DNA from 3 places in the Microbacterium sp. OR16 genome. Region 2 is predicted to be linked to each of the others. Evidence: predicted binding sites of a transcription regulator. Region 2 holds the regulator's gene; each other region holds the start of a gene.
The links. Region 2 encodes LexA, which represses DNA repair genes until DNA is damaged. Its sites were predicted from a motif close to TCGAACANNTGTTCGA; they were not measured.
Positions count from the first base shown of each region.

Region 1: a site for LexA is predicted at 6,733-6,748, ahead of V2S05_RS11355 (DUF222 domain-containing protein). Genes of this name have one in related genera too.
Region 3: a site for LexA is predicted at 2,099-2,114, ahead of V2S05_RS01940 (DUF222 domain-containing protein). Genes of this name have one in related genera too.

Region 1 is NZ_JAZEXK010000002.1:160,142-169,675, reverse strand. Features, by position in the region: gene V2S05_RS11370 (DUF3375 domain-containing protein) at 1-758, shown strand, start outside; gene V2S05_RS11365 (DUF4194 domain-containing protein) at 751-1,725, shown strand; gene V2S05_RS11360 (ATP-binding protein) at 1,722-5,069, shown strand; gene V2S05_RS11355 (DUF222 domain-containing protein) at 5,283-6,656, opposite strand; gene truA (tRNA pseudouridine(38-40) synthase TruA) at 6,829-7,677, shown strand; gene V2S05_RS11345 (endonuclease/exonuclease/phosphatase family protein) at 7,742-8,410, shown strand; gene rplM (50S ribosomal protein L13) at 8,588-9,034, shown strand; gene rpsI (30S ribosomal protein S9) at 9,062-9,534, shown strand, end outside.
Region 2 is NZ_JAZEXK010000001.1:1,172,433-1,181,966, forward strand. Features, by position in the region: gene priA (bifunctional 1-(5-phosphoribosyl)-5-((5-phosphoribosylamino)methylideneamino)imidazole-4-carboxamide isomerase/phosphoribosylanthranilate isomerase PriA) at 1-450, opposite strand, end outside; gene V2S05_RS05685 (hypothetical protein) at 790-1,044, opposite strand; gene V2S05_RS05690 (AAA family ATPase) at 1,172-2,023, shown strand; gene hisH (imidazole glycerol phosphate synthase subunit HisH) at 2,099-2,731, opposite strand; gene hisB (imidazoleglycerol-phosphate dehydratase HisB) at 2,728-3,330, opposite strand; gene V2S05_RS05705 (histidinol-phosphate transaminase) at 3,327-4,418, opposite strand; gene V2S05_RS05710 (LysM peptidoglycan-binding domain-containing protein) at 4,521-4,898, opposite strand; gene lexA (transcriptional repressor LexA) at 5,202-5,888, shown strand; gene metE (5-methyltetrahydropteroyltriglutamate--homocysteine S-methyltransferase) at 5,954-8,266, opposite strand; gene V2S05_RS05725 (methylenetetrahydrofolate reductase) at 8,263-9,207, opposite strand; gene V2S05_RS05730 (prolyl oligopeptidase family serine peptidase) at 9,327-9,534, shown strand, end outside.
Region 3 is NZ_JAZEXK010000001.1:406,568-416,101, forward strand. Features, by position in the region: gene V2S05_RS01935 (anthranilate synthase family protein) at 1-649, opposite strand, end outside; gene V2S05_RS01940 (DUF222 domain-containing protein) at 844-2,088, opposite strand; gene ispG (flavodoxin-dependent (E)-4-hydroxy-3-methylbut-2-enyl-diphosphate synthase) at 2,223-3,353, shown strand; gene V2S05_RS01950 (hypothetical protein) at 3,371-4,225, shown strand; gene V2S05_RS01955 (hypothetical protein) at 4,301-4,702, opposite strand; gene V2S05_RS01960 (alpha/beta hydrolase) at 4,763-5,512, shown strand; gene V2S05_RS01965 (phosphotransferase) at 5,536-6,387, opposite strand; gene V2S05_RS01970 (RNB domain-containing ribonuclease) at 6,384-7,805, opposite strand; gene V2S05_RS01975 (isocitrate lyase/PEP mutase family protein) at 7,885-8,655, shown strand; gene V2S05_RS01980 (proline--tRNA ligase) at 8,697-9,534, shown strand, end outside.

The sequences.
Region 1 (9,534 bases), on a different contig from region 2:
GCGCGAAAGACGTCATGCAGGCGACTCCCGAAGGCCGCGCGTTCGCCGGAGCGCTGCGGCTGATCGGAGACCCCGAGCGCATCGACGCTCTCGCCGAGCAGCTGCACGACCTGCTCACGCATCCGTTCGCCCGTCACCTCGATCAGACCCAGCGGGCGGAGTTCGACGCGATCGGCCGCCGTGTCGAGCTGGGCGTCGAAGAGGTGCTCGCCGCGCAGCGCCGTGCTTCGCACGTCATCACCGGGCAGGTGAAGACCCACGACCCGCTGCGCGACCGGCAGATCGACGACCTGCTGCGCGACGTCATCTCGGGCCTGCATCAGTGGGCGCAGTCGGCGCCGTCGAACGCGGTGGTCGACCCAATGCGCAGCCTGCCGCTCATCGACCTCGGCCGGCTCCGCCAGACCGTCGGCGATGTTCGCCCGCCCGGGGCTCCCGCGCCGCTGACGGATGCCGACGACGTCGAGTACCTCGAAGCCGAGTCGCGCTCGTGGGGCGGCCCCCGCTACGCCGAGCTCGAGACGTACGTGGCGGGCCTCGGTGCGGAGTTCGACCTGGCGGATGCCTTCGCCCACGCACCCGAAGACACGCGGCGCCCGGTGGACCTGGTCGGTCTGCTCGAGATCGCGCACCGCAATGGCATGACCGAGACCGACGGCCTGTCGACCGTCGAGACGCTGCGCCCCGACGGCACCACGAGGCGCTTCGCGTTCGTCTCGGTGACCGCCCGCACAGCCGAGGAGGATCACGATGACTGACGAGACTGCTGCTTCGGGCCCGGCCGCTGCCCCGGCGTCCGGGTCGGGGATGGGAAACGCCGGTGCGGATGCTGCGGAACCGGCGTTCGGCATCCCTGAGTCGTCGGCCGCGGGCCGGGCATCCGGGTCGGGGATGGGAAACGCCGGTGCGGATGCCGCGGTACCGGCGTTCGGCATCCCTGAGTCGTCGGCCGCGGGCCGGGCATCCGGGTCGGGGATGGGAAATGCCGGTGCGGATGCCGCGGAACCGTCGTTCGGCATCCCTGAACAAGCCGACGACCGCGACGACCAGCCGGACGCGCAGCCCGACGCGCCGTTCATCGCCCCCGTCGCGATGGAGGACGACCCCGACGAGCTCTTCCCCGGCGATCGCGGCACCCTCGATCCGGAGGTGCGACGTGTGCTCGTGCACGTGCTGCAGCGGCGATTCCTCAGCGCCGACAGTCGTTCCGAATGGGCGCTGCTGCTCGAGCACCAGCAGCTGATCGAGTCGCGCATGCACGACCTGTACCTGCGCCTGGTCGTCGACCTCGGGCGCGGCGTGGCCTACAAGCAGCAGGTGCGCTCCGACGAGTTCGACGTGCCGATCCTGCTGAAGGATGCCCCGTACAACCGCACCGAGACGCTGGTGCTCGTGCACCTGCGCACGGTCTTCCAGCGCGAGTCGGCCGCGGGCGAGCCGGCCCCTCGTATCGACGTCGAAGACATCGAGCAGACCGTGCTCAGCTATCTGACGGATGCCGACGGCAGCACCGCCCGTCAGCAGAAGGCGATCCGCGCCGCGCTCGACCGACTCGACCGCGAGGGCGTGATCGACGAGGAGACGTTCGGCCGGTACCGGATCAGCCCGCTGGTCGAGGTGGTGCTCAGCGCCGCGAAGCTCGCCGAGCTGCGCGCGTGGCTGCGTGAGCAGGCGGCGCAGCAGGCATCCCGTGCCGAGAGAGCCCAGAAGGAGGCAGCGCTGTGACGATGCTCGAAACGCTCTTCGGGCTGATCCCCGCCGACTCCCGTGGTCAGCAGTGGGTCGCCGAAGACCTGCAGCTGGTCAACTGGGGTGGCTACGACGGCGGCCCGCACCGAGTGCGCTTCTCGCCGACCGCGACCATGCTCTGCGGCGGGTCGGGGTCGGGCAAGTCGACCCTGATGGATGCCTACATCGCCCTGATGATGCCGCACACGACGCCGTTCAACGGCGCCTCCAACGGCGGGATCACCGGTCGCCCCCGAGGCGATGAGCAGCGCAACATCCTCTCGTACGGCCGCGGCAAGATCGACGAGTCGCGCACCGACGAGGGCACCAAGCTGCGCGTGCTGCGCGGCGACGGCGAAGACACCTGGACGGCCATCGCGATGACGTGGCTCGACCACGACGGCTCGCGCTTCACGGCGCTGCGCGCCTGGTACATCCCGGCCGGCGCGCGCATCCTCGAAGACACCGTGCGGGTGCGCGCGACGACCGACGGCTTCTTCGACCTCGCACGCCTGGAAGAGGCGGCCTCACAGCGCCTCGCCGACTCGGCGCTGCGCGCGCTGGGGCTCGAGACCCTCGGCACCGACCGCGAGTTCTCGGCCCGCCTGCACGCCGTGCTGGGCATCGGCGCGGCAGGCTCGGGTGCGAAGGCGATGAGTCTGCTCGCGCGCATCCAGGCCGGTCAGCAGATCACGACGGTCGACGACCTGTACAAGCGGCTGGTCCTCGAAGAGCCCGAGACGATGGCGACGGCGGATGCCGTGGTCGCGCACTTCGACGAGCTCGAGAGCACCCGGGCGAGCATGATCACCGCGCGCCAGCAGGTGAACGCGCTGGAGCCGATCGCGGGCATCCGGGAGCGGATCACGGCAGCGGCCGAGCAGGTGCGTCTGATCGACGAGGTGGGCGATTTCGCCTCCCCCGACTCGCGCGCGACCCTGTGGCGGGCCGAGCGCCGCCTCGATCTGCTGCGCGAGGTCGAGGACGAGCTGCGCGAGCGCACGCACGCCCTCGACCTGACCCTGCGTGAGAAGAAGGCGCTCGTCGACGCCGCCGAAGCCGAGCGTGACGGACTGCTCGACCTGCTGCGCCATTCGGGCGGCGACCGGCTCGAGACGGCGCAGCGCGAGCTGCGCGCGGCCGAGCGGCGCCTCGCCGAGGTGCAGCGTGAGCGCGACCGGTTCGACACCGTGCTGGCCGAGCTCGGGCTGTCGGCCAGCACGGCCGAGGAGTTCGCCGAGGTGCAGGCGGCCGCCCGCGCCGCGCAGTCCGAGGCATCCGCTCGACGGCAGGCGCGGGCGACGTTCGCCGAGGCCGAATCCGCTCGGCAGGCGCTCGCCAAGCGCCGGCGGGCGCTCGCCGAGGAGCGGGCGGAGGCGGATCGGCTGCGCGGCAGCATCCCTCCGGCCCTCGACCGGGCGCGCGTGCTGCTGGCCGAGGCCGCCGGTCTCGACGTCGACGACCTGCCGTTCGTCGGCGAGCTGATCGAGGTGCGCACCGAGTTCGAGCCGTGGCGCGAGGCGTTCAACCTCGCCCTCGGCGGGTTCGCCACCACGCTGCTGCTCGATGATGCGCATCTCGACCGGTTCCGTGCGGCGATCGACGAGGTGCGCCTGCCGATCCGGCTGCGCTACGAGGGCGTGCAGACCGGGCTGGCGTCGGCCGATCTCGCCGACACGCGCACGCTGCCGGGGCGGCTCGACCACCGCCCCACGCCGTTCACGGGCTGGCTGCAGCAGCGCCTCGACGAGCGCTTCGGGTTCGTGTGCGTCGACTCGTCGGCGCAGCTGGGCGCGCACGCGATGGCGCTCACGATCGCCGGTCAGATGTCGCAGGGCAGCCGTGGGGCGCACGGCGGGCATGGCCGCGAGAACGTGCTCGGCTTCTCGAACGAGCGGCGCGTGCGTGCGCTCGACGAGCAGGCTGCGGCTCTCGAGGCGGAGGTTGCGGCGGCGACCGCCGCGGTGACCGACGCCGAGGCGGCGATGGATGCCATCGAGCAGCGCTCGACGGCGTTCGCGATGATCCATGACCTGACCTGGGAGCAGGTCGACGTCGCCTCGCTCGCCGCGGAGGTCGAGCGGTGGCAGGCCGTCGAGGCCGAGGTGACGACCGCGGATCCCGAGATCGCTGATCTGCGCGAGCGGGTCGAGAGCCTCAAGGTGCGCGCGGCCGTGCTGCGGGACGAGATCGGCGCGCTCGGCGCGCAGCGCGCAGACACGCAAGAGCGCTGGGGCGCGGTCACCGATGACGTCGACGAGTGCCAGCGCGTGGTCGACGAGGCGTCGGAGATGTCGGTGGGCGACGCCCAGGCGGCGTTCCTCGATGAGCGCTTCATGCTCTCGGCGTCCGACGACGGCGATGGGCTGTCGGCGAGTGACCGGCTGGCCAGGCTCGACCTGGCGCTGAAGTCGGCGGCGGCGCGTCTGGCATCCGATCGCCGCGCGGCCGAGGAGGCGCACGACGAGCAGCGCGAGCGGATGCGGCAGTTGATGTCGTCGTTCCTCGAGAGGTGGCCGAACCTCAACCTGCTGCCGGACCCGGATGCCTCGGTGCCCGAGTTCCTCGGCATCCTCAAGGCGCTGCGCACGAACGGGCTGCACGAGCTCGAGAGCGAATGGCGCGACAGCCTGCTGGGCCTGTCGGGCAATGACCTGACCAGCCTCGATTCGACCCTCAGCCGAGCGGTGCGCGAGATCAGAGAGCGGATCGAGCCGATCAACAGCATCATGCGCGAGCTGCCGTTCTACGACGACCGGCATCGCCTGCAGATCTCGCCGCGCGAGAACCAGTCCGAGGCGCGCAAGCGCTTCCGCCGCGAGCTGCGCGAGGTGCGCGGGCTGATCGAGGCGGCGTCGACCGACGACGAGCGCGAGCACGCGTACAAGCGGATGAACCGGCTGATCGGGCGCATGCGCCGCACCGCTCCCGACTTCGCCGAGTTGATCGACGTGCGAAACCACGTGCGGGTGTCTGCCGAGCGGGTGCTCGCCGAGACGGGGGAGCACATCGCCCTGTACGACCACATCGGCGAGAAGTCGGGTGGCGAGTCGCAGGAGCTGGTCGCGTTCATCGTCGGCGCGGCTCTGCGGTACCAGCTGGGGGATGCCGGCGCCTCGCGCCCGCGCTACGCGCCGGTGTTCATGGACGAGGCCCTCATCAAGGCCGACGCGCACTTCACGAAGCGCGCGATCGGCGCGTGGCGGGGGCTGGGCTTCCAGCTCGTGATCGGCGCGCCGAACGACAAGTACAGCGCCATCGAGCCGCACGTCGACGTGGAGTACACGATCCTCAAGGACACCCGCGGGCGATCGTGGGCGAAGCCGAAGGTCGCGGTCTGAGCGTGTGGTCTGAGCGTGTGGTCTGAGCGTGTGGTCTGAGCGTGTGGTCTGAGCGTGTGGTCTGAGCGAGCGATCGCGGGGCAGCCCGGGTGAAGCGCCACTGCGCGGTCGAGTCGCACGGCAGGTCCGGGTCGCACGGCAGGTCCGAGTCGCACGGCAGGTCCGAGTCGCACCACAGGTCCGGGTCGCACGGCGGGGGCAGCGTTGCTGTGCTCAGGCGGCGATGTCGTAGCGGGCTCTGCCGCCGAGGCGGGGTGCGCGGGTGGGATCGATGTGTGGTGGTGGGATGAACCACACTCGTCCCCTGATGCTCGAGCGCGCATCGGTGTTCTCGATCCGGATCTCCCACCCGTTGTCATGGATGCGATGGTGACAGGTCGAGCACAGCAGGATCCCGTTGGCGAGGTCCGTCGGCCCGGTGTCTCGGTTCCACCAGTCGATGTGATGCACCTCGGTCATGCTGGGTGGGAGCCCGCACATCGCGCATCCGCCGTCTCGGTCGACGAGTGCGAGTTTCTGCGGTTTGGTGAACAAGCGCTTCTCTCGTCCCCAGTCGAGGATCTCGCCGGCGCTGTCGAGCACGCACGGGATGACACCGCCGCTGGCGGCCATGCGTCGGGTCGCGGCGACCGAGATCGGCTGATCGATGCCGTCGATCGTCCCGCAGCCGGTCCCGGCTTCCAGGTCTGACGCGTTGATGCGGACGATGACGGTGGCGCCGGCGACGGGCATCCGGCTGTCGCAGTCGAGCATGTGGGCGCAGAACAGGGTGAGTGCGTCGGCGCGCATCATGGTGACGGTGCGCTGATCGGCATCCGCGCCATCGGCATCCGCGATGCCCGCGTCGGCCAGATCTTTGCGTGCCTGGAACTGCGCGGTGACGTATCCGTCGATTGCGGCCTTGATCGGCGCGCCCTCTTCGGCCGGGGTGATGAGGTTCAGGTGCAGCATCCCGTCGCGTTCGAACATGCTCAGCGCCCGCTGCGCGCGGCGTTCTTCTTCTCGCGCTTCGAGCTTGTCGGCTTCGAGTACCGCTTCGGCGCGCGTGACGAGGCGGCGCACGTCATCCAGCGACAGTCCGACCGCCCGCTTCACCAGCTGTTGCTCGACATCCGCCACAAGGTCTTTGTCTGCCCCGATCCGCGCCCGGTCGAGGAACTCCACGATCACCGCCGCCCCGGCACCACCCAACCGGCCGGAGGTGACGGCACCCTGCACGGCCGGGTACTTCGCCGGCGCCGGCTCGCCGAGCAGGTTCTGCCTGGGTGCGATCGCCTCGCCGACTTTCACCAGCCGCGCCGCATCTCCCGCGCTCGTGCCGGTGGTCGTCGCGATGAGCTGCGCGGTGTTGCGGAATCCCTGCTGCTTCGCCAGCGACTCCGCACCCAGTTCCGGTCGGGATTCGTGCGCGATGGCCGCGGCGACGTCGGCCTGCAGGGCATCCAGCGCCCGCCGCGCCGACCCGATGGCGCGGGTCATCGACACGAGATCTGACCGGTCGAGGTCGGCCGCGGTCGCGGCATCCGCCCACACCCCGGCGAGGGCCGTGACGGCTTCTCGCAACGGGTCCAGAGCGGGTGCTGACATGTCAAAAAGCCTAAACGCCGGCCACCCGCAAGTCAAGCAAAACTACGAAGAAAACCGTACCACTTCTCCACAACTCTCGAAACTTTATGCGACTTGATGAAACGCGTCGGTCGGGCATCCTAGGCATCAACCGCCGACATCCGCGGCCGGCGCTCGCGTCTAGGCTGAACACGTGCGCATCCGCCTCGACATCGCCTACGACGGCACCCACTTCCGCGGCTGGGCGAAGCAGCCGGGTCTGCGCACGGTGCAGGGCACGATCGAGGCGGCGCTCGCGCGCATCCTCGGATCCGAGGCGCAGCTGGTCGTCGCCGGCCGGACGGATGCCGGTGTGCACGCTGCCGATCAGGTCGCGCACGTCGACCTCGATGACACCCAGTGGGCTCGGCTGCAGACGCGCCACGGCCACGCGGCCACCGATCCTGCGGGGTCGCTCGCGCGTCGCATCCGGGGTGTGCTCGGCAACTACCCGGACGTGACCGTCACCCGCACGAGCCTCGCACCCGAGGGATTCGACGCGCGATTCTCGGCCGTGTGGCGCCGGTACAGCTATCGTCTCGCCGACGCCACGGTCGGCTACGACCCGATGCGCCGCAACGACACGACGACGATCCGCGCAGCTCTCGACGTCGAGCGGATGGATGCCGCCGCACAGACCCTCATCGGCCTGCACGACTTCGCCGCGTACTGCAAGCCCCGCGAGGAGGCGACCACGATCCGCACCCTGCTCGACTACCGATGGACCCGCGATCGCGACGGCGTGCTGGTAGCCGAGGTGAAGGCTGACGCGTTCTGCCACAGCATGGTGCGCGCACTGGTCGGGGCATGCGCCGCGGTGGGGGAGGGGAAGCTCGAGGTCGCCGACGTCGCGCGCCTGCGTGACGAGCTCACCCGCACCAGCGCTTTCAAGGTGCTGCCGGCCAGAGGGCTCACGCTCGTCGAGGTCGGGTATCCGGCAGACGAGCTGCTGGCATCCCGCGCCGAGCAGACGCGCGCCCGCCGCGACCGCGACGAGGAATAGTCCCGCGCGAGTCTCTCGCGCAACCCCGATCGCGCGCTCGGATGGCGGCGGTAACGTGGCGGGCATGAGAGTGATCTCGTACAACCTTCGCAAGCATCGTGCCGCAACGGAGCTGGCCGCGCTCGTCGCCGAGCACGATCCCGACATCCTCTGTCTGCAGGAGTGCGACACCACCGCCCTTCCGGATGCCATCGGCGGACTCTCCCTTGTGCACACCACCAGCGGCAATCGGCTGGGCCTGGCGATGTACCTGCGCCGCAACACGTTCCAGGTCGAGCAGGTGCGCACCATCGGGCTGAAGAAGTCGCTGCACGATCGAGTGCTGAAGCCCGTGCACGAGCGGGTGCTCGGCGCGCAGCTGCGCGACATCGACACCGGACGGGGGCTGATCGTCGCGTCGTTTCACGCCGCGCCCCTCACCGCGCTCAACTCGTTGCGTCGCAACCAGATCAGGGCGGGTCTCGACGCCCTGCAGGAGCTCGGGCCCGGGATGCCCGTGCTCATGGTCGGCGACTACAACTACCCCGTGTTCAAGGAGAGCCTGGGCCAGACCGTGCGCGACCACGGGTACACGCTCACCCTCAGCGACGACCGCACGTACACCCGCTACCGGGTGTTCAAGGGGCACTACGACTTCGCGACCTCGGTCGGCTTCGACATCTCGAAGATCACGACCCTGCCGCAGGCCACGAGCGACCACCGCCCGATCCTGGTGACCGCTGAGGCCGAGTAGTTCGGTCTCAGCCTCCGGATGCTGTAAGCTTGACCCTTGGTGTGTGATCAACTGCGGTCGCACCCGCGAACGTGAGCCCTCCACTGGCGCGTGTTCCATCTCGGATCCTCGAGAGGGAACCCACCCCGGAGTGGGATTCACGAACCTCTCCGTTCGAATCAAGAAAGCAGCACTATCGTGACGCGCACTTACACCCCGAAGGCCGGGCAGGTCCAGCGTGACTGGATCGTCATCGACGCCACCGACGTCGTTCTCGGCCGTCTGGCATCGCACGCAGCAGCAATCCTGCGTGGCAAGCACAAGGCCACCTTCGCTCCCCACGTCGACACCGGTGACTTCGTCATCATCGTCAACGCCGATAAGGTCGCCCTCACGGGTCAGAAGCTCCAGAAGAAGATGGCCTACCGCCACTCCGGCTACCCGGGCGGCCTGACCGCCACGAGCTACGCCGAGCTCCTCGAGAAGCACCCGGTTCGCGCCGTGGAGAAGGCCGTGCGCGGCATGCTCCCGAAGAACACCCTGGGTCGTCAGCAGCTGTCGAAGCTCAAGGTCTACGCAGGTGCCGAGCACCCGCACGCCGCTCAGCAGCCCACGCCGTACACCCTCGACCAGGTCGCCCAGTAAGCGCCATAAAGACTTAAGGACATACTCGTGGCTGAAATCCAGGACACCACCGAATTCCCGCAGAACTTCTCGACCTCGAGCCCTGAGGCCGAGGTTCAGGAGTCGGCTCCCCGCCCCGTGCTCTCCGTTCCCGGCGCCGCTGTCGGCCGTCGCAAGCAGGCCATCGCCCGCGTGCGTCTGGTTCCCGGCTCGGGCACCATCACGATCAACGGTCGCACGCTCGAGGACTACTTCCCGAACAAGCTGCACCAGCAGCTGATCAACGACCCCTTCACGGTGCTGAACCTGCAGGGTGCGTACGACGTCATCGCCCGCATCTCGGGTGGCGGCGACTCGGGTCAGGCCGGCGCCCTGCGCCTCGGCATCGCCCGTGCGCTGAACAACATCGACGCCGAGAACAACCGCCCGACCCTCAAGAAGGCCGGCTTCCTCTCGCGCGACGCTCGCGTCATCGAGCGCAAGAAGGCCGGTCTCAAGAAGGCCCGCAAGGCTCCTCAGTA
Region 2 (9,534 bases):
CTTCGTCCAGCCTCGGGCGGCGAGCGTGGTGCCGCGCACGTCGAGTCCGACCGCGATCGCGTCGCCGTAGCGGCTGATGACGTCGGCCGACCACTCCGGGTTCTCGAGCGCGGCGGTGCCGAGGTTGATGCGCGTCGCGCCGGCCTCGAGCGCGGCGTCGAGGCTCGCATCGTCGCGGATGCCCCCGGAGAGCTCGATGCTCACGCCGCGGTACTGCTTGATGACCTTGCGCAGGATCGCCGTGTTGCTGCCGCGCCCGAAGGCCGCGTCGAGGTCGACCAGGTGGATCCACTGGGCGCCTGCGTCGACGAATTCACCGGCCGCGTCGACGGGATCGCCGTAGTTCGTCTCGGTGCCGGCCTCGCCCTGCGTCAGGCGCACCGCCTTGCCGCCGGCGACATCGACCGCGGGCAGCAGGATCAGCGAGGGGGACTGTGCGAAGTCGTTCATGTCGTCCTTCGAAGGGGGTGGGTGCGGCCCGAGCGGGCACGAGAGATCAGAGTAGCCGGGCAGGGGGGCCGTCTCAAATGAGATGACGCTCGAGGCGGCAGGCGGCTGGGGTTCTCGCAGGCCCCGGCGGTACGATCGGATGCGCACGAGCGGGGGATGCTCGCCTGTGCGCTCATCACACGAAGGGACGTGAGGCATGGCCGACGCGCACAACGGCAGCGATGCAGGTCCGCTGCGCCGACGGACGAGCGCTGCACGCCGGTCATCGGCCGAGTCGGAGTCGCTGGTCTCGGAGGTGCCTCTGACCTCGTCCGACGGCCCCGTGGAGGCGCCGCGCTATCACCGTGGGACGAATGCCCGGCCCGCCGCCTCGCCGATCACCCCCGCGCCGGCTGCCGCTGCCGCGCCGACCGCTCCGGCAGCTCCGGCAGCTCCGGCAGCCGCTGCCGCGCCGACCGCTCCGGCTGCCGCGCCTACAGCTCGGGTCGCCGCGCCTGTCGCTTCGGCTGCCGCGCCCGCCGCGCGCTCGATCTCCACTGCACCGGCATCTGCGCCTGGGGCGCAGGCCGCGTCCGAATCCGCCCCGGTGTCCATCGCGCCATCCGCGCCCGCGACGTCCACTCGGCCGGCCGCGCCGGCGTCACGACGCGAACAGCGTGAGCGGCCGTCGTTCCTGCAGCACGAGCCGCGGGAGGAGCCGGCACGGACCGGCGCGCGCGGGATGCTGAACCGCATCGGGTTCTCGCTCGCCCCGGGCGCCGCCGAGCGGGCCGTGCGCGACAACGAGCTGCTCGTCAGCCAGCACTGGCCGGGCCCGCGCACCATCGCCGTCGTGAACGGCAAGGGCGGGGCGGGCAAGACCCCGACCACCGTCCTGCTCTCCGCTGTCTTCGCCCGCTTCGGCGGCGCAGGTGTGCTCGCGTGGGACAACAACCAGACCCGCGGGACGCTGGGCTGGCGCACCGATACGGGCCCGCACGACAGGACCCTGTTCGAGCTGCTCCCCGAGGCAGACCGGCTGCTGGGCGCGGGAGCGCAGTCGGCCGACCTCGCCCATTTCGTGCACCACCAGGCGCGGGAGAAGTACGACGTGCTGCGCTCGAAGCCGATGCGACTCGCGCAGGAGAACCGGCTGCGCTCTGCAGACATCGACGCGATCCATGCCGTGGCGGCGAAGTACTACCGTCTGATCCTCATCGACTCCGGAAACGACGAGTCCGATCCCATGTGGCTGCGCATGATCGACCACGCCGATCAGATCGTCGTGGCGACCACGACGCGCGACGACCACGCGGAGGCCGGCGCGCTGCTGCTCGAGGCGCTCGAGGACCGCGACGAGCGATCGGCGCGGCTCGCGCGACGTTCGGTGGTCGTCGTCACTCAGGCCGACCCCAAGGCGACTCCCGCCGATGTCGCGCAGGTGGTCGACGGATACCGCGATCTGGCGCGAGAGGTGGTCGCCATCCCGTTCGATCACGAGATGGTCGACGGCCACCTGCGACTCGGCGCTCTCGCGCCCACGACGCAGACCGCCTGGCTGGCCGCGGGAGCCGCCGTCGCACGCGGTCTCTGACTCCGACGACCCGCTCTGGCGCGGTTCTCGGCCCTCAGCCGGCCGGGAACCGCGCTCAGCGCGCCCGTGCGGCGTTCAGAGCGAGCCGATCCAGTTGCGCAGCAGCCGGATGCCCGCATCGCCCGACTTCTCGGGGTGGAACTGCGTCGCTGCGAGCGGTCCGTTCTCGACTGCCGCGATGAAGCGCTCACCGTGCGTCGCCCACGTCACCGCTGGCTGCGGGAACGGCGGGATGACATCGAGATCCCACGTCGTGGCGGCGTACGAGTGCACGAAATAGAAGCGCTCGTTCTCGATGCCGCGGAACAGCACGCTGCCCTCACCGGGTTCCACCGTGTTCCAGCCCATGTGGGGCAGCACCGGGGCATCCAGCTCGGTGACGGTGCCCGGCCACTCCCCCAACCCGTCGGCGGGCTGACCCCGCTCGACGCCTCGCGCGAACATCACCTGCATGCCGACGCAGATGCCGAGCACCGGGCGCCCGCCGGCGAGGCGACGATCGATGATCTCGTCACCGCCGTGCGCGAGCAGCGCATCGCGAACAGCGGCGAACGCCCCCACCCCGGGGACGAGCAGACCGTCGGCCTCGAGTGCGCGACTGCGGTCGCGGGTGAGCTCGACCTCGGCTCCCGCCGCGGCCAGAGCCTTCACCGCCGAGTGCACGTTGCCCGACTCGTAGTCGAAGACGACGACGCGTCGCGCGGTCACAGCGCACCCTTCGTGGACGGGATGCCCTCGACCAGCGGGTCGAGCGCCTTGGCCTGACGGAACGCGCGGGCGAACGCCTTGAACTCCGCCTCTGCGATGTGGTGCGGGTCGCGCCCGCCGATGACGCGCACGTGCACGGTCAGTCCGGCGTTGAAGGTGATGGCCTCGAACACGTGGCGCACCAGCGAGCCGGTGAAGTGGCCGCCGATGAGGTGGAACTCGAATCCCGCCGGCTCGCCGTCGTGCACGAGGAACGGGCGACCCGAGATGTCGACGACGGCCTGGGCGAGCGCTTCGTCGAGGGGGACGAGGGCGTCGCCGTAGCGGGAGATGCCCGCCTTGTCGCCGAGCGCCTCGCGGATCGCCTGGCCGAGCACGATCGAGATGTCCTCGACCGTGTGGTGCGCGTCGATATGGGTGTCGCCCGTCGCGCGCACGGTGAGGTCGGTGAGGGAGTGCTTCGCGAACGCGGTGAGCATGTGGTCGAAGAACGGCACGGTGGTGTCGATCTCGCTGCGGCCGGTGCCGTCGAGATCGACGACGACCTCGACGGTCGACTCGGACGTGCTGCGGGTTCGGCGGGCGGTGCGGTCGGTCATGACGACGATCCAATCGACGCGAGGGCTTCCAGGAATGCAGTGGTCTCGGCTTCGGTGCCCGCCGAGACGCGCAGGTGATGCGGGATGCCGACGTCGCGAATCAGCACCCCGCGCTCGTACAGCGCGCGCCAGGTCGCCTTCGGGTCGTCGACCCCGCCGAACAGCACGAAGTTCGACCAGGAGACGTGCGGCGTGTAGCCCAGCGCCTCCAGGGTGGCGGAGATCCGCTCGCGCTGCTCGACGATCTCGTCGACCATGCGCAGCATGGTCGACGCGTTGCGCAGTGCCGCGACGGCGGCAGCCTGCGTGAGGGCGCTGAGGTGGTAGGGCAGACGCACCAGACGCAGCGCGTCGATGAATGCAGGGTCGGCGGCGAGATAGCCGACCCTCGCACCGGCGAACGCGAAGGCTTTGCTCATCGTGCGCGATACCGCGAGCCGAGGACGCCCGTCGAGCAGCGTGAGCGCGGACGGCGCGTCGTGCGGGGCGAACTCCTGGTAGGCCTCATCGACGATGACGACGCCGCGTGCCGCCTCGTACACCGCCTCGATGACCTCGAGCCCGAGCGGCGTTCCCGTCGGGTTGTTCGGCGTGCAGAGGATGACGACGTCGGGGTCGACGTCGGCGACCTGCCGTGCGGCGTCATCCGGGTCGATGGTGAAGTCGTCGTGCCGCGTGCCGGCGATCCAGTGCGCACCGGTGCCCTGCGTGATCAGCGGGTACATCGAGTAGGTGGGCGCGAATCCGAACGCCGTCCGGCCTGGGCCGGCGAACGCCTGCATGATGTGCTGCAGCACCTCGTTCGAGCCGTTGCCCGCCCAGATCTGCTCGGCGGCGAGCCCGTGGCCGAGGTACTCCGCGAACGCCTCGCGCAGCGAGGTGAACTCACGGTCGGGGTAGCGATTGACGTCTCGCAGTGCAAGCGCGATGTCGTCGAGGATGTCGCTGGCGACCTCGTCGGGAACCGGATGCGTGTTCTCGTTGACGTTCAGAGCGACAGGAAGCGGCACCTGCGGGGCACCGTACGGCGTGAGCCCGCGCAGGTCGGCGCGGAGGGGCAGCTCATCGAGGGATGTCACATGCTCCATCGTAGGCCGCGCACGACGGACGCCGCCGCGGATGACGGTGCACCCTCGCCCGTCCGCCCAGGCCGAGTGGCCTCGGGCGAAGTGCGCCCTCAGTCGGCGCGATCAGTCGGCGTACTCGGTCGGGATCGCGATCGACGCGCCGACCTGGATCATGCCCGAGCTCAGGTTGTTGAGACGCCTGATGTCGTCGATGACCTCGCGGGGGTCGGAGGCGGGGGCGGCCTCAGCCGCGATCGACCACAGCGTGTCGCCGGGCAGCACCGTCACGGTCTCGAAGGCGACGGGGTCGCTCTCACCGGAGGCGAGGGCCGAGCCGCCCGCCAGCAGCGAGACGGTGATGCCGGCGATGACGGGCGCTGCGGCGAGGGTGGCGAGCAGACGGCGACCGCGCGCGGTGAGACGCAGCCGGGTCGGGACAGAACGCCGCGCAGCGGCCGCGACCGGGACGGTCAGGGGGGCCTGGATGCTGATCGTGCTCATGTGATGCTCCTCTTCACTCTCACCGCCGTCAGGCGGAGGTGGTGCAGCTTTCGCATCCGGCATCCGGCCGGGGACGCCGGATGCGAAGCTACGTTCCGAATCTATCTTCGATATCGAACATCTGTCAAGGATTCTTCGAATCGAAGGCCGCTGGATGCGCGACACGCTCGAACAGATCTTCCGTTTCGCGAGAGAACTCGGATACGGTTTCGATGAAGTCAGCCCACCATGGGCCACCGACATTCGAATCGGATCCCCGCGATGACGCGGATCCGCACCGTGTGAGGGCATGAAGGAGCACCCATGAGCGACACCCCTGAGACCGCAGCCGAGGCTCCCCGCACGCGTCGGCGCAAGAGCCTCAGCCCGAAGCAGATGGCCATCCTCGAGGTGATCCAGAGCTCGATCGCGCGCCACGGCTACCCGCCGAGCATGCGCGAGATCGGCGACGCCGTCGGTCTCAAGTCGCTCTCCAGCGTGACGCACCAGCTCGGGCAGCTCGAGCTCAGCGGCTACCTGCGCCGTGATCCCGGCAAGACCCGCGCCATGGAGGTTCTGATCGATCTCCCCGGCAGCGGTGCCGAGAACCCGGCCGACACCGCTCCCGCGGTGGGCGACGCGGCACTCGTGCCGCTCGTCGGGCAGATCGCCGCCGGAGTGCCGATCACCGCCGACCAGCAGGTGGAGGAGATCTTCCCGCTTCCCAGGCAGCTGGTCGGCAAGGGCGACCTGTTCATGCTCAAGGTCAACGGCGAGTCGATGATCGACGCGGCGATCTGCGACGGGGACTGGGTCGTCGTGCGCACGCAGAACAACGCCGAGAACGGCGAGATCGTCGCGGCCATGATCGATGGTGAGGCGACGGTGAAGACGTTCCGCCGCCGCGACGGTCACACCTGGCTCCTCCCCCGCAACTCGGCGTTCGAACCCATCCTCGGCGACGAGGCCGTCGTGCTCGGCAAGGTCGTCGCGGTGCTTCGCGCGGTCTGATCGCGCACACGACGAAGAGGCGCCCCTTCCGATGGGAAGGGGCGCCTCTTCGTCGTGAACGCGTCTCAGACGGCGGCCGAAACGTCCTCCCGGACGCGTCGGGTGGCCTCGACGATGTTGCGCAGAGACTGCACGGTCTCCTCGTACGCGCGGGTCTTCAAACCGCAGTCGGGGTTGACCCACAGCTGCCGCAGCGGCAGCTCGTCGACGGCGCGGCGCAGCAGCGCCTCGATCTCCTCGACGCTGGGCACGCGCGGCGAGTGGATGTCGTAGACCCCAGGGCCCACCCCATGGTCGAATCCGAAGCGGGCGATGTCGGCGACGACCTCCATGCGGCTGCGGGCCGCCTCGATCGAGGTCACGTCGGCATCGAGCGCGCGAATCGCGTCGATCACGACGCCGAACTCCGAGTAGCAGAGGTGGGTGTGGATCTGCGTACCCGCTGCGGCGCCGCCGGTCGCCAGCCGGAACGAGCGCACCGACCAGTCGAGGTAGTCCGCCTGGTCCGCCGCCTTCAGCGGAAGCAGCTCGCGCAGCGCCGGCTCGTCGACCTGGATGATGGCGATCCCAGCGGCCTCGAGATCGGTGATCTCGTCACGCAGTGCGAGCGCGACCTGGTTGGCGGTCTGGCCGAGCGGCTGGTCGTCGCGCACGAACGACCACGCGAGGATCGTGACCGGGCCGGTCAGCATGCCCTTGACCGGCTTGACGCTCAGGGACTGCGCGTACGACGCCCACGACACCGTGATCGGCGCGGGGCGCGACACATCGCCCCACAGGATCGAGGGCCTGGTGGCGCGCGAACCGTACGACTGCACCCAGCCGTGCTCGGTCACGGCGAATCCGTCGAGGTGCTCTGCGAAGTACTGCACCATGTCGTTGCGCTCGGGCTCACCGTGCACGAGCACGTCGAGGCCCAGCTCCTCCTGCAGCGCGACGACCTGATCGATCTCGCGACGCAGGAAGTCGTCGTAGTCCTCTGCGGGAAGCTCCCCCCGCAGGAACTGGGCGCGAGCGCGGCGGATGTCGCCGGTCTGCGGGAACGACCCGATCGTGGTGAGTGGAAGGGCGGGCAGGTTCAGCGCCTGCTGCGCGCTCTCGCGCTCGGCGTACGACACGCGTGAGAACTCGGTCTCGGCGACCTCATGCCCGCGCACAGCGCCGTCGCGCACGCCGGGGGCGTCGCGCCGGTCGGCGAGGGCGGCCGACGCCGCCTCGAGCGCGGCAGCGATGGCATCCCGCCCGCGCTCGAGACCCTGCGCGAGGGTGACGACCTGTCCGACCTTCTGGTCGGCGAAGGCGAGCCAGGAGACCAGACGGGCGTCCAGGGCCGTCTCGTCGTCGACGTCGTGGGGGACGTGCAGCAGCGAGGTCGAGGTGGATGCCGACAGCGCAGCCGCTCCGAGGTCGCGCAGCGCCTCCAGCTTCGCGAACGCGGCATCGAGGTCGCCGCGCCAGATGTTGTGCCCGTCGATCACTCCGCCGACGAGCGTCTTGCCCTCGAGCGCGGGGAGCGCTGCCGGCACCTCGCCACGCACCAGGTCGATGCCGATCGCCTCGACAGGTGCGGCGGCCAGCACGTCGAGTGTCGCGCCGAGCGCCGCGTACGGGGCGGCGACGAAGATCTGCGGGCGCTCGCTCGCACCGCCCAGCACCGCGAGCGCGCGGGCTGCCGCGTCAGCGAGGGTCGCGGTGTCGACCGGCAGCGATTCGCTGACCAGCGCCGGCTCGTCGAGCTGCACCCATTGGGCGCCGGCGGCCTTGAGCTTCGCCAGAAGCTCGGTGTAGACCGGCAGCACGTCGGCGAGTCGGCTGAGCGGCTCGAAGCCCTCCGGCGCGTCGTCCGACGCCTTCGCCAGCGCGAGGAGGGTGACCGGACCGACGATCACCGGGCGGGTGACGTATCCGGCGGCGGCGGCTTCGGCGACCTGCTGGACGAGGTGCTCGCTGGCGAGCGAGAAGGTCGTCTCGGGGCCGATCTCGGGGACGAGGTAGTGGTAGTTCGAGTCGAACCACTTGGTCATCTCGAGCGGTGCGCGCTCGCCCTCGCCGCGTGCGACGGTGAAGTAGGCGGAGAGTCCGATCGTGCCGTCCTCGTCGCGGAGGTCGTCGAAGCGCGTGGGGATGGCGCCGACCGTGACGGCGGTATCGAGCACCTGGTCGTAGAACGAGAACGACTCGGGGATCGACGAGTCATCGCGGCCGAGGCCCAGCTCCGCGAGGCGGGCACGCGTCGTCGCGCGCAGCTCGGCGGCGGTGCGCTCGAGTTCCGCCTGATCGGAGCGGCCGGCCCAGAAGGACTCGACGGCCTTCTTCAGCTCGCGACGACGCCCGATGCGCGGGTAGCCGAGGATCGTCCCTGCGGGGAAAGCGGTCATGAGGTTCCTTTCGATGCTGCGGAGAGCGCGGGGATGACCCCGGCGGAGTGGAGGACGTCGAGCACGGTCTCGTGCTGGTTGAACGCGTACAGGTGCACACCGGGTGCGCCGCCGTCGACGACGGCGCGGATGAGGTCGGCCGCCCAGCGGATGCCGACCCGGCGGCGTCCCTCGGTGGTCGGCTCGATCTCGAGCTCGATTGCGAGCTCGCTCGGAAGCTCCTCGCCGGTCAGTTCGAGCACGCGCGCCAGGCGCGCGGGCGAGGTGATCGGCATGATGCCCGGGAGGATCGGGATCGTCACGCCGGCGCGGCGCGCACGCTCGACGAACGCGAGGTAATGGTCGGGGTGGAAGAACAGCTGCGTGATCGCGACGGTCGCCCCGGCGGCCTGCTTGGCCAGCAGCGCGTCGACGTGCTGGCTGCTGTAGGCCGAGCGCGGGTGGCCGTTGGGGAAGGCGGCGACGGCGATGTTCACCTTGCGGCGCGGTGCGACCCGTACGGCTCCGGGGTTGCCGCGCACCGGCGACTCCTCGTACGGCGCGCGCTCGGCCTGTACGCGGTCGATCAGCTGCACGAGCTGCGCCGAGCTCTCGAGGTCGCCGAGGAACACGTCGTCTTCGCTCTGGCCAGCCGGCGGGTCGCCGCGCAGCGCGAGGAAGCTCAGCACGCCGGCATCGAGGAACTCGCGGATCAGACGGGTGGCGCCCGCATAGGTGTTGCCCACACAGGTGAGATGCGCGAGCGGTTCGGTGTCGGTGTGCGTGCGGATGTATCGCAGCACGTCGAGCGAGCGGCCGCCGGTCGACCCTCCTGCGCCGTAGGTGACCGAGATGAAGTCAGGCCCCGCCTCGGCGAGGCGGTCGATCGTGTCGTGCAGGGCGCGCGTGCTCTCGGCGGTGCGCGGCGGGTACAGCTCGAAGGAGAACGGGACGCTGGTCATGGCGATTCTCCTTCGGGACCGGTGCGGCGGGGCGTCCTCAGACGGTAGGACAGCGGCTCGGCGCGGCGCACACTGTGTGACGCCGTGTGTCACCTGCGAGTCTGGCTAGGCTCGGATCCATGACCGCACCGTACGGCTCGTGGCCCTCACCGTTCACCGCGCAGATGATCGCGCAGGCATCCCCCCGCATCGACGGAGCCCGCTTCGTCGGCGACGAGGTGTGGTGGGGCGAATCCGTTCCCGCCGAGGGCGGCAGGGTGACGGTGCGCAGTTCGAGCGGCGACGAGATCCTGCCCGCGCCGTGGAACGCGCGTTCGCGCGTGCACG
Region 3 (9,534 bases), 770 kb from region 2:
GAGTCGATCCGCCCGCCGGGTGGCGGAAGGTGCCCGAGATGGGATTCATGGTCACGACGCCGTCGCGTGCGACGACGTGCGCCTCGGGACTGGCGCCGACGGCGATGTGGCCCGGGGTGATGACCGCGAACGTCCAGTACGCCCCGCGCTCGTGCTCTAGCAGGGCGCGGAACCAGGTGAGGGCGGCCGTGCGGTCGTCGGCGTCGAACCTCGCGCGATAGTCGCGACGGATGACGAAGTTCGCCCCTTCGCCCCTGCCGATCTCATCGGCGATGACGCGCTCGACGATGTCGGCGTAGTCGTCATCGGAGATGTCGAAGCCTCCATCGCTGAGCGCGATCGGGCTCTGCGGGAGGGCGGCGATCAGCTCGGCCCTGTCGATCTGCATGTGCTCGTCGACGAGCAGGCAGCGCAGGGGCGTGCCGTCGTCCTGCGCGTCGAACCCGCGCTCGCGCACCTGGCGGTACGGAACCAGGGCGAACACCTCGCGAGGTCCATCCGGGCCGTCGAGCGGGATGTCGGCGAGATGATCCACATCGGCGACATCGCCCGTGAGCAGGTCGATGCCGCCCTCACGCGCAACCAGCACGAACGATGCGTCGTGATCGGCCGTGAGCTCAGCCAGTCGGGCGAGCGGAACTGCGGTCATCGGTGTCTCCTCGGTCGGGGATCCGGTGCGGACAAGAAAAAGACCGCCCCGGAAGGCGGTCTGATCTCGTGGGTACGCGAATCACCGCCTAGAAGGCGGGCCACCAGGTGCGGGTCGCGGACATACCGTGAAATTAGCACATCGCGCGGGGCGCGATCGGGCGTATGACGGACACGGTGCCCGCTTCCAACGGTTCAGAAGGGTGGTGGTGCGGTGCTGGTGTATCCGGTGGGGGAGACGATCTGCACCGTGCGGTCGGGCCGTGTGCGATAGCGGACGCGGGTGCGATGTCGGATGGTGTGGTCGCGCGGGCAGAGTGGTCGCAGTTGCGTCAGATCTGTGGTCCCGCCTTCGGCCCAGGGGCGGTCGTGGTCGAGGTCGGCGTCGAGGGCGAGGCGGGTGCATCCGTCGCGGGAGCAGGTGCCGTGGTGCAGGGTAAGCCAGTCGCGTTGTGCTCGGGTGGGGCGGTAGGTGCGGCGGTCCATGTCGGCCACGACGCCCTTGACGGGGTCGGTGATCACCCGGCGGAAGCCTCGGGCGTCGAGGAACAGCTGCTTGGCGGTGAGTGGGTCGATGCTGTCGCCGCCGACGATTGAGGCGGATTCGACGGGAACGGGTTGGCCGGCGAGGAGTTGGACGGGGACGGTGACGAAGATCTTCGTCTTCACTGCCGTTGCGGTGCCGATGCCGCGCAGCCAGGCGCTGAACAGGTCGGCGCGGATCTGATCCCGCGTGCGCCCGTCGCGCCTGTCTTTCTGGGTGTGCTTGGCGGTGGCGGTCAGGCGCTGCATCACCGCGACGGCTTCGTGAGTGGGCACGAGCGCGGTGATCCACGACATTCCGTCGCCGGCGGGGGAGCGGCCGACATGCCGTTCGGCCATCGCGCGGGTGTGCCGGCGGGCGGCGCTGTCGCCGGTGATCCGGTCGACGAGCTTCTTCGTCCGCTGCCGCAGCACCGCCGATGAGCAGGTCAGCACCCACTCCTGCGCCGCACGATCCAGCCGCGCAAGAGCGGCGGCCTCGGCATCCTCGACCTCCCGCGGCGCACCCACCGGGGACGCGAGCGCGCCGGCGGCGGTGACGATCACCCCGACGTTGTGCATCGACGCGAACCCATCCCGGGCGCGCTGCCACAGCAACGGCAGATCCCGCGCCGCGGTCTCCGCGACAGAACACAGCTCCCGCACCCGCTCCTGCGAGATCCGCAACCGCAGCGACAGCTCCAGAACAACAGCCCGCTCCGCCATCTGCACGTCCGCGTCGATCGTGTAGACCTCCGGATGCCGACGCGCGAAATCCACCGCCTCCACCACCCGCTGCGCCTGACGCGCCGCATACCGATTCGCATCCACCTCAGAACAGGTCACGTCATCGAGAAGCACGCCCAGCACATCACCCGCTGTCTGCGGGATCGGGCCGGACTCCTCATCGATGAGCATGCCACCAGTATAGAACAAAGATTCGATAGCGTCCATACTTTCGTCGATGTCGTGACGGACACGAAAAGGCCCGCTTCCAGCCGACGTCGATCGGGCGGCGGTAGCCTGGACGCGTGCCTGCAGTGAATCTTGGGATGCCGCGCGTCCCCGAAGTCCTCGCCCCGCGTCGCAAGTCCCGTCAGATCCGGGTCGGCAAGGTGCTCGTCGGCGGCGATGCCCCGGTCAGCGTGCAGTCGATGACGACGACCAAGACCACCGACATCAACGGCACGCTGCAGCAGATCGCCGAGCTCACGGCATCCGGCTGCGAGATCGTCCGCGTCGCCGTGCCGTCGCAGGACGACGCCGATGTGCTTCACATCATCGCGAAGAAGAGCCAGATCCCGGTGATCGCCGACATCCACTTCCAGCCGAAGTACGTGTTCCAGGCGATCGACGCCGGGTGCGCGGCGGTGCGCGTGAACCCCGGCAACATCCGCAAGTTCGACGACCAGGTCGGCGCGATCGCCAAGGCCGCGCAGGCGGCCGACGTCTCGCTGCGCATCGGCGTGAACGCTGGGTCTCTCGACCGCCGACTGCTCGAGAAGTACGGCAAGGCAACGCCGGAGGCTCTGGTCGAGAGCGCGGTGTGGGAGGCCTCGCTCTTCGAGGAGCACGACTTCCACGATTTCAAGATCTCGGTCAAGCACAACGACCCCGTCGTCATGGTGAAGGCGTACCGCCAGCTTGCCGAACGCGGCGACTGGCCGCTGCACCTCGGCGTGACCGAGGCGGGCCCGGCGTTCCAGGGCACGATCAAGAGCGCCACCGCATTCGGCATCCTGCTGGGTGAGGGAATCGGCGACACGATCCGCGTCTCGCTGTCGGCGCCGCCCCCAGAAGAGGTGAAGGTCGGGCATCAGATCCTGCAGTCGCTGAACCTGCGCGAGCGCAAGCTCGAGATCGTGTCGTGCCCGTCGTGCGGTCGTGCGCAGGTCGACGTGTACTCGCTCGCCGAAGACGTCACCGAGGGGCTCAAGGACATGACGGTCCCGCTGCGTGTCGCCGTGATGGGCTGTGTCGTGAACGGCCCCGGCGAGGCGCGTGAGGCTGACCTCGGCGTCGCATCGGGCAACGGCAAGGGCCAGATCTTCGTCAAGGGCGAGGTCATCAAGACCGTCCCCGAGGCTGACATCGTCGCCACGCTCATCGAAGAGGCCAACCGCATCGCAGCCGAGATGGGCTCCGACGCACCGCTCGGCACCGCCCAGGTCATCACCGGCTGAGCCGGCGAGAGGAAGCCATGCAGTCGACGCTCGTCTCGTTCCCCGATGGCGCACTGACCGGCGAGGGCGAGGTGCTTCTCGTCGATCAGACCGCCGCGATCGTGGTGGTGGACGCCACCCCGTTCCATCCTGTCGACCACACCTGGCCCGACCAGCCCGGCGATTCCGGCGCGATCACCGTCGGCGACGTGCAGGTGAGCGTGACTGAGGCCGTCATGGCTGCCATCAGTGATGAAGGTGCCTTGGCGGTCGGCTCCGACATCCCCGTCAAGCGCGGCGGCGAGGGCTGGACGTGGATGGTCGGCCACCGGACCGAGGGAGCGATCCCGGCAGATATCGCCGTCGGCGCCTCCGTCACACTGACAGTGGATGCCGATCGCCGGGCGTCGCTGAGCCGAGGGCACACCGCGTGCCACCTGGCATCCCTCGCCCTCGACGCGGCGCTGGCCGACCTGTGGCGCAAGGAGATCGGCACCGACCCGCTCGGCAATCCCGACTTCGAGGGGAAGGCGAACCAGTCCAGCCGCATCCACGCCGACGGCAGCGTCGACGAGTATCGCCTGGGCAAGAGCCTGCGCAAGGCCGGCTTCGACTCCGAGGGATTCGCCGCCACGCTCGCCGAGCGTGAGACGCGGATCAACGACACACTCGCCGGCTGGGTCGCCGCGGCCGGCGCGAGTCGCATCGATGTCGACGGGCCGAGCATCATCGACCGTCGCACGTGGCGCTGCACGCTGCCCGAGGGCGAGGTCGGATTCCTGTGCGGTGGCACGCACGTGCGGTCGCTGGCCGAATTCTCCTCCATCAGAGTCGCCCTGGATCTGAGTGACCCGCAGCTGCTGGTCATGACGACGACGGTCACGCCCGCCTGATCACCCGTCTTCACGCGGGACGAGACAGGCCGGCGAATGGGCTCGCGCGAACCTCGGAGACACTGAACATCCGTCTCATCGTCGGAACCCCGCCTGCACGCGTCCGCCGGCACGATCGAGTTCCGCGTGAACCCGCTCGGCCAACGCGGCATGATCCCCGGACACCAAGGGTTCGGCGAGCGCTTGTGCGCGCGTCGCGTCCCACTCGCGCAGGCGCCGGGGAAGCCATTTGCCCGTTCCGATCCACTTTCCCGCCAGCAGCAGCATGAGCTCTGCCGTCCGCTCGAACAGCAGACCGGAGATCATCTGCTTCTCGAGGGGATCCGTCGCATCACGAAGATCGTCGAGCAGGTCGGTGATGATGTATCGGCGAAGCCGGGATTCGGCATCCGACAGCGTCGGCCCCTCAGCCAGTCGGTCTGCCCAGAACGTCCGCAACGCGTCGGGACGAGATGCGGTGGTTCGCGTACTCTTCACGCCGCGCGGATCGGCGGCCCCGGCGCATGGCCCTGGTGACACCCATGCTTGACTGAGCGGATGCTGCTGAACGCCGTCGTCACCGGGCCCGCCGACGCCGAACGCAGCGTCCTCCTGCTGCACGGCATGATGGGATCGTCGGAGAGCTGGTGGCGAGTCAGCGAACGGCTCGCGGCACAGGGCACGCGCGTGATAGCGCTGGATCTGCCGGGCCACGGGCTGTCGCCGCGCGATCCGCGAGGCTCGGTCGGCTCGGCTGCGGATGCGGTGGTTGCGACGGTCGCCGCGCTCGCGCACCGGCATCGGCTCATCGGCCATCCTCGTCGACTCGCCGGCATAGGACACTCCTACGGCGGAACCGTCCTGAGCGCCGCAGCGGCGCGCCTCGCCCTCGACACGCAGGTCTACGTCGACACCGTATGCGCGTTCGCCGGGGGCGGCGACGTCAGCGAACTCACCACGCAGTACGAGGCAGACCGTCGCGCACGTATCGACGCCGATCGGCTGCGACAGAGTCGATTCTTCTACAGCGCTGACGACGCGGTCGTCGAGGCCAGGGCGGCCTGGCGCTTCGATCCGGCGACTGCGGCATCGGTGTCATCGGAGTCGGACGTCGATCACCGTCCTGGCGCCGGTGCGATCCTCGTTCGGGCGCATCCGAGCCGGTTCGTCTCCGACGACGATGCGAACGCACTGCGCCTCGCCGGCGTCGACGTCCGAGCCATCGACGGCGCTGCCCATTCCATGTGGTACAGCCATTTCGAGGGCTTCGTCGAGGCACTACCGGAGATATTCCGCCCGAATGCTTAGCGGTGCGGAGCAGCAGCGGCGGATCAGATCGCGGCGAGCGCCTCTGCGATCATCCGGTGCCCCTGCGCCTCGAAGGCCTCGTCGCCGACCTGGAACGCCCAGCAGGCCGTGCCGATGGCCTCACGAAGGGCATCCATCCGCCAGCGGTCCGGGATGCGGGGATCGCCGCCGTAGCCAGTGAAGAACGCAGCCTCAAGGGTCGGGTCGTCTCGCCACTGCTGCGCGGCGAGTCGGGTGAGATCGGTGGCGGCGGGGCGGAACGCGAAGCGCCCGAAGTCGATCACCCGCACCGTGCCGTCGTCAACCAGCCAGTTCCGCGGCTGCCAATCGCCATGGGTGGGCACGACCGTCACCGGGGCTGCGGGATCTGCCAGGAGGACGCCTCGCGCGTGCGCTGCGGATGCTCGATCCACCCGGTGAGTGCCGTCCAACCAGGCGAGGGCGCGCTCGTTCGCCCGGCGCTCATATCCGGCATCCGTGCGCTGCTCGCGGTCGTGCAGCCGCCGCAGCAGGTTCCCCGCCTGAACGTAGGTGGACGGATGCCCTTCGGCGTCAGTCCCCTCGACCAGCTCACCAGGCAGATGCGCGAGCACCATCACCCGCTCGTCAGCGGAGCTGTCGAGCAGCCGGGCAGCATGCCCGGTCGCCTCGAGAGGCGCCGTCCACCCCACGTGGGCGCTGATCTCACGGCCGATGTGGTGATTCGCCGGGCCGCCTGCCTTCACGATGACATCGCCGTCGGTCGTGCGCACGTGCAGCACCACTGAGTCCGACGAATCCCACGACAGGTCGTCGATCAGCGTCGGCTCGGACAGACGCGCGTGTACCCATGCCGCCTGAGAGCGCTGCAGGCGACCACCATGCCAGCTGTTCACGCGGCGAACTCCACCTCGCCGTGGGCGATGTCGACGGCGATCAGGTGAAGCCGTACGTGCGAGCCCAGCTCGGCGTCCTCGGGCACGGGTGCCGTGGCCGTCACGGCGGGTTCCGCGATCTGCACCGCGGCGCGATCCTCGCCGCGCAGCTCGATGACCGTGGCGTCGATCCGTGTCCCGACCAGCGGCTGCAGCAGCGCCGCCTCGACCCGGTTGAGGGTCTCGGCATTCAGCCGCGACGCCCGTTGCGCCGACTCCTGCATGAGCGACGGCAGCTCCGCGAGTGAGTCGCGTGCCCAGTCCGGCGCGGGTCGGCCCTGCGACACGGCCTCGCAGATCGCCAGCGACCACCGGTCGACCAGTCTGCGCAGGGGAGCGGTGGCGTGCGCGTAGGGTGCGCCGATCGCGGCCTGTTCGAGGTCACCGTCGGGCAGTCGCCCGTCGAAGGTGACGTAGCCGGCGCCGCGGAACAGCGACGCCGCAGCCTCGAGAACGGGCAGCGTCAGCGGATCGTTCTTGTCGAGCGCGCGCAGGTACTCGCCGTACCGGCCGTCCTTCCACGGCCGCCCCAGCGCTTCGGTCTGCCGGCGGAAGCGCGCGAAGGCCTGCTCGTCCGGCTGCGGCATGGTGCGCAGCACGCCGACCTTCGCGTCGATCATCAGCTCGGCCGCTGCCATTCCCGTCAGAAGCGACAGCTGCGCGTTCCAGTCCTCGACGGCCAGTGGGTGGCGGCGCTCGATGTCGTAACGGCCGTCCGCGCGCTGCACGACCTCCTCATCAGGCAGGTTCAGACTCGCGCCACCGCGTTCGGCCTCCTGCACGCGGCGCAGTTCGCCGATCTCCCGCAGCAGAGGGAGATGGTGATCTCCGTCCCGATCGACGGATGCCTGTGCCGAGACGTAGTCGAGCTGCGCTCGCGACCGGATGAGGGCGCGCTCGAGCCGGAAGTCCGTCTTCGACCCCTCGGCGTCGAGGGTGAACGTCCACACGAGCGCCGGCCGCTCGGCATCCGGAAGCAGCGACGCGCGATCCTCGGACAGCACCCGGGGGTGCAGCGGGATGCTGCCGTCCGCGAGATAGAGGGTCTGCCCGCGCAGGCGGGCCTGCGCGTCGACGGCGCCACCGGGCGTCACGAAGCCGGGCACATCGGCGATCGCGTACCGCACCTGGTAGCCCGAGCCGGCGCGCTCGAGGTGGAACGCCTGGTCGAGATCCTTCGAGCCCAGCGGGTCGAGAGTGGCGAAGGGCACGTCGCGCAGATCCAGCTCCGGCGTCGGCGCGCTCGCCGCCTCGGCTTCGGCGACCGCCTCAGGTGGGAACTCGACGGGCGCCTCGATCCCCTCGCGTAGCGCGGTCAGCGCCTCAGCGAGCTCGCTCTGCGCGGCGGAGGGCGAAACGTGTGATCGACGCTGAGGCATGCGTCCACCCTATGCAGAGCCCTGGAGATCTTGGGTGACAGCGGCCCCCGCACCGCGCCACGCGCACTACCGTGAGGGCATGACGAATGCTGACAAGGCCCGCACCCTCATCGACCTGTACGACGCCCCCGAGATCCTCCGCGTCGTCAACATCTGGGACGTCGTCTCAGCGAAGGCCGTCGCCGCGCTTCCCGAGACCAAGGCTCTCGCGACGGCCGGTCACTCGATCGCGGCGACCTTCGGCTATGCCGACGGTCAGATCCCACGCGACCTCATGATCGACTTCGTCGGCCGCATCGCCGCCGGCGTCGACCTGCCGGTGACCGCCGACCTCGACGACGGATACGGCGACGCCGGCGAGACCACCCGGCTCGCGATCGGCGTCGGCGTGGTGGGCGCGAACATCGAGGATCGACTCGCGCCGTTCGCCGAATCCGTCGCGAAGGTCGAGGCGATCGTCAAGGCCGCGGAGGCGGAGGGCGTGCCGTTCGCGCTCAACGCCCGCACCGACGCGATCGTTCGTGGCGGCGACAAGCCGCTCGCCGACAAGCTGACGGATGCCGTGCAGCGCGGTCGCGCGTTCATCGAGGCGGGGGCGACCGCCGTCTTCGTCCCCGGGGTGCTCGACGCCGATGCCACCCGCACCCTGGTCGACGGAATCGGCCGCAACAAGGTCAGCGTCATCGGGCTGCCGGGAGCGCTCACCGCAGCCGAGTACGAGGCATTGGGCGTCTCGCGCATATCGTACGGGCCGATGACGCAGCGTGTCGCGCTCACCGCACTGCAGGACCTCGGAACCGATCTGTACGCGAACGGCGTCATCCCGGAGAGCACCCGAGCCCTGAACTGACCACGACGGGACGGGTGACCGCGGGTCACTAGACTTGCCCCGTGGTCACTCGTCTCTCGAACTTCTTCCTCCGCACGCTTCGCGAAGACCCGGCCGGCGCCGAGGTCGCCAGCCACAAGCTGCTGATCCGCGCCGGGTACATCCGGCCGCAGGCGGCGGGCATCTTCGCCTGGCTGCCGCTGGGCCTGCGGGTGAAGGCCAGGATCGAGACCGTGATCCGCGAGGAGATGGCCGCGGCGGGAGCCCAGGAGGTGCACTTCCCGGCGCTGATGCCCCGCGAACCATACGAGGCCACCGGACGGTGGGACGAGTACGGCGACCTGCTGTTCCGGCTGCAGGATCGCAAGGGCGGCGACTACCTGCTCGCACCCACCCACGAAGAGGCGTTCACCCTGCTCGTGAAAGACCTGTACTCGTCGTACAAGGATCTGCCGCTGACGCTCTATCAGATCCAGGACAAGTACCGCGACGAGGCCCGTCCCCGTGCAGGGCTGCTGCGCGGCCGCGAGTTCACGATGAAGGACGCCTACTCCTTCGACGCCTCCGACGAGGGCCTCGACGCCAGCTACATGGCGCAGCGCGACGCCTACGAGCGCATCTTCCGGCGCCTCGGCCTCGAGTACGCGATCGTGCAGGCGGATGCCGGCGCGATGGGCGGCTCGCGAAGCGAGGAGTTCCTGCACCCGACGCCCGTCGGAGAGGACACCTTCGTGCGCAGCGAGGGCGGCTACGCCGCCAACGTCGAGGCGTACACCACCACCGCTCCGGATGCCGTCGGCTGGGAGGGCGTGGGACCGGCGACGATCTTCGACTCGCCCGGCACCCCGACCATCGACACGCTCGTCGCCCACAGCAACGCCGTGCTCGACGGGGAGTACA